One region of the Chryseobacterium vaccae genome, then DNA from elsewhere that is predicted to be linked to it. Evidence: riboswitches for the same ligand, from Rfam matches in the RefSeq annotation. Region 1 holds a riboswitch; each other region holds the start of a gene.

Region 1 (3,151 bases):
GGGGTTTGTTTTCGGGAATATTTGTTTCTGTCGTTATACTGGTTATGGTTATAGGGCTGATTTTGTTTCTGTCCTTTATATTGAGCCTTATATTCCGCAAAACTAAATTTATATCAATTGTTTTTTTAACATCAATTCCTGTTTTAATAGTTTCATGTTATAAACTATATTCCCCAACCTTAAAAATTATTGTTCCCAAAGGATATTCCGGAGAAATCAATCTTGTGCTTTCAAAACTCAGTAAAAATGAATTAACAGTTGACTCTAACGGAATCGGGTATATTACCCAATGGACTTTTGATAAAACCTATACCCGTCCGGAAGTTTATGATACAGAAGGTAAAAATCTGGACAACCGTCTTATCAGCTATGATAAAAACAAGTTCTGGGGACAATCCTTCGGTGGAGGAAATACCATTAAAAGCCTGAGCTTTGAGATCAATAAAGATTCAACAGAATTGCCGCTACGGAGTTTTAAAGTTTCTGATTGGCTGCGAAAAGTCGATATGAATAAAGTTTATCTTGAACATCCGGAGCAACCTGTAGAAAATATTCTGGAAGTCAGGAGCAAATAATATTGTCCTTTATAATATTTATATGGAAACCCCATGGGTATTTTTTACCTCCGCCATTACAAAAGTACTGTGTGTGCTTCCGATAGAATCTACCGATCCCAATGTATTGAAGACAAAATCCTGATAATGTTTCATATCCCTTACCTGAACTTTCAGCAGGAAATCGAAATCGCCGGAGATATTGTAACATTCCGCTACTTCTTCAATATTAAGGATGTCTTTTACAAACTTATTTCCGACAGCTCTGTCATGAATTTTCAGCTTAATCTGGCAGAAAACCGTAAAACCCCTGTTCAGCTTTTCAGCTTCCAGAACAGCTGCATAATGCTTGATATAACCTTCCTGTTCTAATCTTTTGACCCGTTCAAAAACAGGTGACGGAGACAGGTTAATTTCTTTTGCCAGCTCTTTAACGGTCAGTTTTGCATTCTTTTGCAGGATTCTCAGCAACTGAAGATCCTTTTCATCAAGTCTTTCCACAGGATAATATTCTTTTTACGGTCATTTTTTTCAAAAATACAGAATATTCAGCTTTATAATAAGATCAATTCAAAATATTATTCTAAATTTTCAAAATACAGCCAATCAATTATCTTAATTCTATATCTTTATCCCCTATTTTGTTCTTTATAATACTTCATCAAAACGGAAGAGGTTTTACGTAGCGTAGATTAATAGGGAATCGTGTGAAAATCACGAGCTGTCGCGCAACTGTAAGCAGCATACCAAAGGTTTCTGTCCCAGCATATCCACTGCCAAAAGCGGGAAGGATGACAGATGCCGCTGCAAGCCAGGAGACCTGCCTGTTCCGGATTGACAATGCTTCCGCGGTCTGAAGCTTTGGGTCATACAGATGATACTTTGAACGTATTCTACCGTTAACAGGAAAATTACGTCCTTTTTGTATCTCTGCGTTTCCTTTATTTTCTTTCCGCGGCGGCATAGCGAAGCATTCAAAAGAGCTTTTAAACCATTGTTTAATTTAAAAGTTTGAAAGAAAATGCAAACACACCTACTTGGCTGCCCGCGTATTGGCAGCAACAGAGAACTCAAAAAAGCCTGTGAACAATATTGGGCAGGTAAAACATCATTGCAACAATTGCTGGAAACCGGGGAAACCATCAGCCAAGCCAACTGGACAATCCAGCAGGAAGCAGGCATCGATCTTATTCCGTGTAATGATTTTTCGTATTATGATCAGATATTGGATATGACGCTTACCGTTGGAGCCATTCCGGAACGTTATCAGGCTATTGCTTCTGAAGAATCTTACTCAGAGCTTGATCTTTACTTTGCTATGGCCAGAGGCTATCAGAAAAACGGTCTGGACATCACTGCCATGGAAATGACCAAATGGTTTGACACCAATTATCATTATATCGTTCCTGAATTCAGGAAAAACCAGAATTTCAGATTATTTTCCGATAAAATCATCAAAGAATTTATCCGTGCCAAACAATCCGGGATTAATGCGAAACCTGTCATTATCGGATTGGTTACTTACCTGCTTTTGGGTAAAGAAAAAGAAGAAGATTTCGACAAATTGGATCTGGCTCAAAATCTTTTGCCTGTTTATATTGAAATTTTAAAAGAGCTAGAACACCACGGTGCAGAATACATTCAGTTTGATGAACCGTTCCTCGGTTTGGATTTAAATGAAAAAGCAAAAGAAACGTATCACTATATTTATGGTGAAATCAGAAAACAGTTTCCGGATCTTAAACTGATCATTGCCTCTTATTTTGAAGGATTAAAAGACAATCTTTCTCTGGCTTCTTCCCTTCCGACAGATGTTTTGCATATTGATTTAGTGCGCTGTCCTGAGCAGTTGGATGACGTTTTACAGGCAATTCCTACCACATTAAGCCTTTCTCTTGGAGTTGTGGACGGAAGAAATATCTGGAAAAACGATTTTGAAAGATCGCTTCACTGGATTAAAAAAGCGGTCAGTGAAATCGGATCAGAACGGGTCTTTATTGCGCCTTCCTGTTCGCTCCTCCATGTTCCTTTCGATCTTGACTCGGAAACTAATGAAGAAGTTTTGTCTCCTGAAATTAAACAATGGATGGCTTTTGCCAAACAAAAGATTGGAGAAATCGCTGTTTTGAAAAAGCTAGCTTCAGAAAATCCGGATTATCATACTTTGCAGGTATTAGCTGAAAACAGGAAAGCACTGGAAAACCGTAAAGTATCAACGCTTATTCATCATCAGGAAGTTAAAGACCGCATTTCCGTAACCACTGAAGCAGATGCACAGAGAAATAATCCGTTCAACATCAGAAAAGAAGTCCAACAGAAAGTCCTTCAACTTCCATTGTTCCCAACAACAACCATTGGCTCGTTTCCTCAGACCAAAGAAGTAAGAAGCTGGAGAGCGAAATTCAAAAAAGGGGAACTCACTGCCGGACATTACGATGAACTACTGAAAAAAGAAACGGAAAGAACAATCCGCTGGCAGGAAAAGACAGGAATTGATGTACTCGTTCACGGAGAATTTGAGCGGAATGATATGGTGGAATATTTCGGAGAACAGCTTTCCGGATTTGCCTTCACTCAAAACGGTTGGGTACAAAGCT
Region 2 (3,151 bases), 1.1 Mb from region 1:
TTTTTTAGTCGTACAATATATGAAAAAAGACCTACAGATCAGTTACGAGTATTTTAAAAACAGCAGCGAACTGAGCGATATTGAAAAAAAATTATTCGAAAGAGCCAAGCAGGCCCGCGAAAATGCCTACGCACCTTACTCCCAGTTTCTGGTAGGCTGTTCCGTACTTCTTGAAAACGGAGAAATCTATTCGGGTAACAACCAGGAAAATGCAGCCTTCCCATCAGGATTGTGTGCAGAAAGAACAGCACTTTTCTGGGTAGCCGCCAATTTTCCGGATGTTAAAATAGAAAAGATTTTTGTAGTGGGCGGACCTAAGGAATTTCATGAGAAAAATCCTCCGATCCCACCATGTGGAGCCTGCCGTCAGAGTTTAATAGAATTTGAAACCAAACAGAACGAAAATATAGAACTTTATTTTTCAAGTATGAACGAGGAAGTTTTTAAAGTACATGCGATTAAAGATTTGCTTCCGTTTTATTTTGATTCATCGTTTTTGTAAAAGCTGATAAGAATTTCAAAATCTGGATGGAAGATCTGTTGTTTTTTGCCACGAATTCACTAATAAAGTATCTGTATCTGTGGCAATAAAACTTTTTTAACCACAAAAGATTTTACCGCTTTCATATGAAAGTTTAAAGCTTTACCTATAGAAATTCATTTAAATTCTTGGTGAAAAACCTGATCAATCCGAGAAAATTTCACGCTCGTAGATCATCTGGTTTTGCAGATTTTTAAAGTATCGCTTTTCAAAACCTTCATACATATTGTTCCCACAAATCTCACAGATGACGCAGATCTTTTTCTGGAAAATCTGTGCAATCTGTGGGAAATCTAATTTGTATTACTTCTTTTGATATTTTTTTGTCACGCAAAGCCTTATTCTGGATCCTTTTGATTTTAGGGAGCTAAGGATGGAATCAACTCCGTTGACTCGATGAAGTGGTGGATTAGCCTTCGGCTGTGTTAGCTCTTAAAATATTTGATTGTAAAACGGATGAAAATATTTGATTTTCTTACACCTTAAAACACGATAATAATTAAATTTATTACGATATTATATCAAACCAACAAAAAATTTACGTAATCTATGGGATCTGATAGAATTCTGCCTGTTTTCCCATTTATCGTTTCATCTTTCTGTCCTGTTGTCCAATACATTTAAAAACTTATCTTTGCAAAAATTTTGGTTTCCAGCATATTGGAAATAATAGGGAATTGGGTGAAAAACCCAAACTGTCCCCGCAACTGTAAATCGCAATGAGAGTTTCTGCAACAAACCACTGTTTATACGGGAAGGTGCAGAACGCGAAAGTCAGGAGACCTGCCAGAATACTAACTAAAAACAGATTGCTTTCGGAGGAAAAGTGAAATTAGTATGGATATAAAAAGATCTTTATTACTGCTTTGTTCGTCATATGGCAGCTTTCTTTTAGGACAGGAGAAGGCCATTGATACCATTTATGTATTTGACAACCAGATGAGCAAAGTTAAACTGTTTCATCACGTCAATACGATTACTCCAAAAGATATTGAGAAGAATTCCACTAGTCTTTCTGAGCTTTTACGGTTCCAGTCACAGATTTATATGAAGGAGAATGGCCGTGGTGCTGTTTCTTCACCGTCTTTTCGGGGAACGAGTGCCGGCCACACAGCTTTTGTATGGAACGGAATCAACATCAACTCTGTTTTTTTAGGACAAGGGGATGTGAATAATATTCCGCTTTATGGCTATGACCAGCTTGAAGTGAAAGCAGGAGGAGGAAGTGTACAGTATGGAAGTTCTGCCATTGGCGGCAGTATCCATCTTAATAATAATCTGGAATTCAACAGAGGATTTGGGGCTTCCTTATATTCGGAGGCTGCTTCTTTCGGGACTTATAATAATTTTGTCAAAGCTTCTTACAGCAATGAAAAATTCAGTTTCAAAGCATCGGGCAGCTATGTGATCAGTGAAAATGATTATAAGGTTCCAGAATTTGTAACAGGAAGTTCTCCCTATAATAATCTCAACGGAAAATATTACAATACGGCCTTTAATATTGGGGCTTCCTATAAGATTGCGGACCATCAGACCATTTCATGGCAGAACCAGATCTTCGATGCGTCCCAGCACTACCCTATTTTTGAACCTAACGGAAATAAGACCAAATACAACGCTCAGACTTTAAGAAGTCTTATCTCCTGGGATATTAATACAACGAATCTTTCCAATAGTTTAAAGGCTTCTTATACGGAGGATAATTTCCAGTATTTCGGGGATATTACCCGTCCGAAAACGAGCGGAGCCGAAGGAAAAAATTATATATTCAAGAACGATTTCAATTATTTTATCACTCCAAAGATCAATATCAATGCGATTGGGGAATTCCAGATCAATAAAGGGGAAGGTTATGAATCGGGATTGGATAAGGTCAGTCGAAATGTGGGATCTATAGCAGGTATTATCAGGTATTTTACAACAAAGGATCTCCGTTTTGAAGCCGGTGTAAAGCAGAATTTCATTGAGGATATTTCTTCTCCGCTTCTGTATTCCTTTTCAGGAAAATGGAATGCTTTGAAATGGTATCATGCCGGGATAAGTGTTTCCAAAAACTTCAGATTCCCATCATTTAATGATCTTTACTGGCAGCCCGGCGGAAACCGTGATTTAAAACCGGAAACTTCCATCAACCTCGATATGAACCATGAGTTCCTCTTTGGTAATTTTAAAGTTACCTTGAGTCCCTATTATATGGATATTAAGGATTATATCAACTGGCTTCCGACTCCTTACGGATACTGGGGAGCTTTCAATACCTACAAAGTTGAATCTTATGGTCTGGAAACACAGGCTTCATTCCATAAAAACTGGGGCAAGCACGGGCTAAGACTGAATGCAGGATATACCTATTCTAAATCGGTGAATAAAGAAACCCAGAAACAGATGATGTATGTTCCTTTACACAAAGCTAACGGAACAGCGGAATATCAATATGATTTCCTTAAGGTGTATGTTCAGGGGCTTTTCAACGGTCTTACCTACACGAGTACGGATGAAAGTAAAGCAACATCGCTTGATCCTTATTTCATCCTAAATACCGGAGTTTCCGCAACCTTCCTGAAAAAATATACTTTAGGGGTTAAAGTCAATAATCTTACCGATACTGTG
Region 3 (3,151 bases), 840 kb from region 1:
TCGAAAGTTACAATTCTGGTTAAAGTGGTATTGGTAGCCAGGGCTTTTGTAGGAACATACATCGTTGATTGAATGGTTCCTACCAGTGTTTTCCCGTCCGGAGTAATACAAAGTCCTTCCATTCCTCTATTTGCTCTCCTTTTGGCTAAAACAGCTGGCAGTTTTCTCGGTCCCGTATTAACGCCTATTGGGCTTATCCTTTCCATTTCCACTCCTTCTGCACTGTAATGGACAATATGCGGTCCATATTCATCAGAAACCCAGAAAGTACCGTCCGCAGCAGCTACAATACTCTCACTGTCCAGACCGTAATTATCCGTTCCTAAAACATTTCCGTTTACATCGTAAGCGGTCTCGCCTGTACTTCCCATCCCCGCAGGATTTGGAAGCCCAGTGATCGGTTGACCGGAAGGATTTTTCAGTTTAATGTATTTAATGACCTCGATATTTCCATCAGCATTGATCTTAAAATGCATAATGGTTGGAGTGAAATCCGGAGCCGGAAATTTTTTCCCGTTCAGATAATCAGTATTGGGACCACGGTCTGTGATAAGATAGAACTCACCTTTTCTGCTTGGATGGGCTGCTGCACCCGAACCAAAACCTCCGTTAATCACATCTACCCCATTTATGGTAGCCAGTTTGGAAAAAGGAAATTCCTGAGGAAGTTTAGAATAATTAATATCCTGGCTGCTTACATTGTCATCATCTTTACATGATGCCATAGCAATAAGCGCCAAAGCAGAGATCAGCAGTTTTTTCATGTTTACTTTTATGGCAGCGAAAATAGACAACAATTGTAAACTGATCTTGAATACAAGAATAAATATACTTTAACAATAAAGCTCCTAAGGTTAATTTATTTTAAACAGAAAAAATATCAGAATAAAATCCAAACTCACCAATTCTTTATTAAATCTAAAAATCATCATCCCAAACATCCTTAAACTATCAAACAAAGTGTAAAAATTCAAAATAATTCACAAAACGACATCAAAAATGTACACCCTATATTTGTAACGGTTTAAGGCTGAACCATTGTTCATTAAAAGGGAACCAAGTGAGAAGAATATTCAATTCTTGGGCTGTACCCGCAACTGTAAGCTGTTTAAACAGGAGTACACTGTGCCACTGGATCAAAATCCGGGAAGGCGTATTTCTGATGCAAGCCAGGAGACCTGCCTTACCCCATATTCATCAGAGACAGAGTATTTGAAGTCATTCATTTCTTTTTTCTGAGGGAAAGTTTCGGGAATAAAACTTTTAATTTAATTATATCATGAAAAAAATCTACTTTTTTTTCCTGCTGCTTTGTATGCAGCTCCTGTCGGCCCAGTTTACCGAAAACGACATTAAATTCTGGGTAGGAACCGGTTCTAAAAAAGCCTATTTCATTGCTGACTTCAATGATGATGACAATCCTTCCTCCTATGCCTGGGGATACCGTTTTGACTCGGATGATCTTACCATGGAAGACCTCATCGGAGCTATTGCAGCTGCAGAACCTAAAATAGAAGTGGAGATTCCGTCCGGATTCCTTTACAGCCTGAATTATAACCATCACGTACCAAGTCCGGATGATTACTGGTCTACATGGTCAGGGCCTTCTGCTGAAAATATGACACTTAATAACGGCGTGAACGGAGATCCGCTCGTCAACGGTAAATGGTACGGGGCCTCTTTTGGATATGGGTTTACCGATAATACACCTCCACTCTCCCATCCATCCCCTCCTGTTGCCGCTTACAATTCTGCCTGGTATACTACCTCACAGATCACCAACTGGATCGGAACAGGAAGCAATTCAAGCCTTGTGATTATTGATTTTGGTACCAACAATTCAAATGGTTCTGCCCATTCTTTTGTTTTCGGAATCAAATATAACGGAAGCATTACTGCTAAACAGGCTCTTCAACAAATTCAGGCTCACGCTTCCTATTTCAATTTCACTTCAAATGGAGGGCAGATCGCCTCTTTATCTTTAAACAATCATTCAGGAATACCTTCAGGAACAAATACCTGGAAGCTTTTCAAAGGAAAAGATCTTTCAGCATGGAGAAGCCAGACTTCTTTGTCACCAACTCAACTGAGCAATAACGAATGGCTAGGTTTAAGCTTTGGACAAAGATTACCGTTTACCCCTACCGAAGCATCACAGGAAGTTTTAGGTGTTTCTGATGCTCAGAAGAAGGCATTCAGAATTTATCCGAATCCGGCAAGTGATTTTATTCAGATAGAAACAGCAGATGATATAAAAGAAATCAATATTTATTCGGTTTCCGGACAGAAAGTTCTTACTTCGAAAGCTTCAAAAATTGATATTCAGTCTATGCAATCCGGTGTTTATTTGATGGAGATTAAAACTTCAAAAAATACTACGGTTCATAAGCTTATCAAAAAATAACGTGAGTGCGCTTAACAAAAACCTAACAGGTCTCGGAGACCTGTTAGGTTTAGAAAACAGCACAAAACATCAAAATTCAACGATATAAAACAAAAAAACGCACCGGATGGGTGCGTTTTCATTTATCCTTTAAGGGAAAATTATTTTTTCTCTGTAGATCTCTGTAAAACCTCATCTACCATTCCGTAGCCTTTAGCTTCTTCAGAAGTCATCCAGTAATCTCTGTCAGAAGATTTCTCTACCCATTCGTAAGTTTGTCCTGAGTGGTGACCGATAATTTCATAAAGCTCCTGCTTTAATTTCAACATTTCTCTAAGGTTGATTTCCATATCAGAAGCTACTCCCTGTGCACCTCCTGAAGGCTGGTGAATCATTACTCTTGAGTGCTTAAGCGCAGAACGCTTACCTTTCTCTCCGGCAACCAGAAGAACAGCTCCCATAGAAGCAGCCATTCCGGTACAGATTGTTGCTACATCCGGCTTGATGATCTGCATGGTATCGTAGATTCCTAACCCTGCATAAACGCTTCCGCCCGGCGAGTTGATATAGATCTGAATATCTTTTGAAGGATCTGCACTTTCCAGGAATAAAAGCTGTGCTGTCACGATGTTGGCCACCTGGTCATCAATCCCTGTTCCCAGGAAAATAATTCTGTCCATCATCAGACGTGAAAAAACGTCCATCTGGGCAACGTTTAATCTTCTTTCTTCCATAATATATGGCGTAAGATTGGTTGGACCATACATT
Region 4 (3,151 bases), 2.8 Mb from region 1:
ACAGTTTCAGACAGGGAAAAGTAAAGTTGACTACAGAAGAATCCCAGGGAATGACTCTCTTCCAGCAGAAATGTGCTTCCTGCCACAGCGGAGAACTATTTACAGATGAAAGTTTCAGAAATACGGGTATGTATTATAATTCGCAGTTTAAAGATCCTGGGCGTTACCGGGTAACCCTCGACCAGAACGACTGGATGAAATTCCGAGTGCCAAGTCTTAGAAATGTAGAATATACAGCACCTTATATGCATGACGGAAGGTTCTATACACTGGAAGCCGTTCTTAATTTTTATTCGGACGGAGTAGAAGACAATCCTAATCTGGATCCGGAGCTAAAACAGAACGGTCATATTGGAATAGCTATGAATAGTCAGGAAAAGCAGTTTATTGTTGCTTTTCTGAAAACGCTTTCCGATAAAAACTTTATTTCTAACCCCAAATTTTCTGAATAATGAACACGAAAACAATAATGGTAATGACAGGAATGGTTGTATCTGTTGGATTTCAGGCTAAAACTGTTAACGATAGCATGGAGGTTTCCAATAATGCTAATAGAATAATACTGCTTGATGACTGCGATGCCTGCGGTTGTGCGGCCGGAAATGGCTCTTCAGGTTTTGAATCGTTGCTGAATCCTCAGTTTATCGGGATTAAATATTTTGCCCAGCATTATAAGGCAAAAGAAAATTTGTTTGTGAAAGATCTTACACAGGATCAGTATTTCAATACGCTTCAGCTTTGGGGAAAAATTCCTCTGACAAAAAAACTGAGTGTTTATGCCAGTCTGCCATTCCATTTTCACGGAAAGAAAACAATGCAGGGAGACATCCGTATCAATGGAATAGGAGATCTGAACCTGATGGGAATTTATCAGATCGTTAATTCAAAGGAGAATGTCCATCAGCTTAATGGAGGTCTGGGAATAAAAGTTCCTTTAGGTAAATTTGACGAAAAAGGGATGTCCGGAGTTAATCCGAGTTTTCAGCTGGGAACAGGGAGCTGGGATTATCAGGCTGCATTGAATTATAAATTCCAGAGAAATAAGCTGGCAGTTCTGATTAATACGGATTATACCATCAAAACGGAAAATAAAAAGCATTATCAGTTCGGAAACCAATGGAATTATGCCGCAACAGGATTTTATCAGGTTGCAGGGAACGAGAAAACCATCTTATCTGCCAAGGCTGGATTTCAGGGTGAAGTATATGATACCAACCGACAGTACGGAGAAGCATTACCCCGCACGTCAGGAAGCGCTTTGTATGGGAAGCTGGGCTTTGAAGCATCTTATAAAAAGTTTAGTCTCGGGAGTGAGATTATGCTGCCTGCTTACACCAACCTGGCAGGAGGAGATATTGAGGCAAAATCCCGTTTCAGTATTTTTCTGAATATCGGGATTTGATGAACAGTTGATCGCTTGGGAAGAGGTGTTTTTAAGTGAAACCCTACAGATATTTTTTTATCTGTAGGGTTTATCTTTTGCTGGCAACAGGTTATTGTTAAATGTTTTTATCCCATTGAAAATCATTTTGTTATTTCATGTTTTGAATGTGTTAATAATTGTTTATCTTTGCCGGAATCTGGTGAGCCGTAAAAAGCGCTTAAAAGGGAATCCGGTGAAAATCCGGGACAGACCCGCTGCTGTAAGCTCCACACCAAAGTTTTTGAATAATATATCCACTGTTTTTTAATGGGAAGGATTTCAGAAACGGAGTAAGTCAGAAGACCTGCCAGATGATGAACGTTTGACGCTTTCGTGGAATAAAGCTTAGGACTACAATGATTCTGTGCAGTGAATGCTGTGCTTTGTCGTTGCTTTCTTATATCCATTAGCGTCATCATTATTCTAAATGAGCTAATGGTGACAAAACTTATTGCTTCTCTGATTCAAAAGGGAGCTATCACAATTTTTGTGGCAGCCTCTCATCTTGTATTCTCACAGTCTAAGGACAGCATCTGGGAGAAAACGATTCTTCCTATTCAGATTTATAAAAAAGATTTTAAAGAAATTCTTCCGGCACAGATTCTTTCGGGGGAACAACTGGAAAGACTTAACAGTCAGTCGGTGGCAGATGCCCTTCGGTATTTTTCCGGTGTTCAGATCAAAGATTACGGTGGAATGGGAGGTCTGAAAACGGTGAATATCCGGAGTATGGGAAGCCAGCATGTCGGCGTTTTTTATGATGGAATTCAACTCGGAAACGCACAGAACGGAGTGGTGGACCTCGGAAAATTTTCCCTTGATGATATAGAGTCAATTTCTTTATATAACGGCCAGAAAAGTGAAATTTTTCAGCCGGCAAAGGATTTCGGATCTTCGGGATCTATTTATCTACAACCTAAAATACCTGTATTTAAAGGAAATCAAAAAACGAACGTAACGTTTAGATTGAAATTAGGGTCTATCAGTCTCTTTAATCCTTCATTCCGTTTAGAACAGAAGATTTCAGATCGGGTTTCCGCAAGTTTCAGTTCAGAATTTGTTCAGAGCAAAGGATTGTACAAGTATAAATACGAAAAGAAAAATGCTGATGGTTCTGTTGCCAATGATACCATTGCCAGAAGATATGATTCTTACATCCGGGCCAAACGTTTTGAAACCGGTTTTAACGGAACCCTTAATGACGGAAGCTGGAGTGTACGGGGTTACGGATATATTTCAGACCGTGGAATTCCTACAGCTATTGTGAATAATGATTTCGGTCCCAAAGGGCAGCAGATGCTGGATGAAAACTATTTTATTCAGGCCAATTTCAGAAAAAAACTGTTCCCAAAATTTGAGACTCAGGTGAAAGCCAAATTTGCTTACGATTATTCCAGATTTCTGGATACAGTTAATGTATCAACAACAGCACTTCGTATCGATAATACCTATACTCAGAGGGAATTCTATCTTTCTTCATCTAATATCTATTCCATTACTAAAGACTGGGATGTAAGCGCAGGTTTTGATTTTCAGTACAATAATCTGGATGCCAGTCTCAGGGATTTTTCATTTCCTACCCGATATACTTCATTACTGGCCTTTGCTACAACCTATCAGTGGAGAAGGTTTAAATTTCTGGGAAGTGTACTCGGAACCTTTGTACATGAAAATGTAGAAAAAAATGCAAAATCTCCCGATAAAACGGAATGGACCCCTTCTGCATTT

Evidence for each region. Region 1 has a riboswitch for cobalamin ahead of metE (5-methyltetrahydropteroyltriglutamate--homocysteine S-methyltransferase). Riboswitches for the same ligand answer to the same signal wherever they lie in the genome.
Region 2: it holds a riboswitch for cobalamin, as region 1 does, so the genes downstream of both, FW768_RS09190 (TonB-dependent receptor plug domain-containing protein) here and metE (5-methyltetrahydropteroyltriglutamate--homocysteine S-methyltransferase) in region 1, are expected to answer to the same signal.
Region 3: it holds a riboswitch for cobalamin, as region 1 does, so the genes downstream of both, FW768_RS08055 (T9SS type A sorting domain-containing protein) here and metE (5-methyltetrahydropteroyltriglutamate--homocysteine S-methyltransferase) in region 1, are expected to answer to the same signal.
Region 4: it holds a riboswitch for cobalamin, as region 1 does, so the genes downstream of both, FW768_RS17260 (TonB-dependent receptor plug domain-containing protein) here and metE (5-methyltetrahydropteroyltriglutamate--homocysteine S-methyltransferase) in region 1, are expected to answer to the same signal.

The regions. Positions count from the first base shown of each region.
Region 1 is NZ_VSWH01000001.1:951,575-954,725, forward strand. It holds gene FW768_RS04370 (hypothetical protein) at 1-575, shown strand, start outside; gene FW768_RS04375 (Lrp/AsnC family transcriptional regulator) at 594-1,055, opposite strand; cobalamin riboswitch at 1,211-1,396, shown strand; gene metE (5-methyltetrahydropteroyltriglutamate--homocysteine S-methyltransferase) at 1,576-3,151, shown strand, end outside.
Region 2 is NZ_VSWH01000001.1:2,032,188-2,035,338, forward strand. It holds gene cdd (cytidine deaminase) at 20-502, shown strand; cobalamin riboswitch at 1,171-1,346, shown strand; gene FW768_RS09190 (TonB-dependent receptor plug domain-containing protein) at 1,379-3,151, shown strand, end outside.
Region 3 is NZ_VSWH01000001.1:1,792,178-1,795,328, forward strand. It holds gene FW768_RS08050 (esterase-like activity of phytase family protein) at 1-764, opposite strand, end outside; cobalamin riboswitch at 1,011-1,200, shown strand; gene FW768_RS08055 (T9SS type A sorting domain-containing protein) at 1,280-2,404, shown strand; gene clpP (ATP-dependent Clp endopeptidase proteolytic subunit ClpP) at 2,545-3,151, opposite strand, start outside.
Region 4 is NZ_VSWH01000001.1:3,795,099-3,798,249, forward strand. It holds gene FW768_RS17250 (cytochrome-c peroxidase) at 1-452, shown strand, start outside; gene FW768_RS17255 (transporter) at 452-1,402, shown strand; cobalamin riboswitch at 1,565-1,749, shown strand; gene FW768_RS17260 (TonB-dependent receptor plug domain-containing protein) at 1,859-3,151, shown strand, end outside.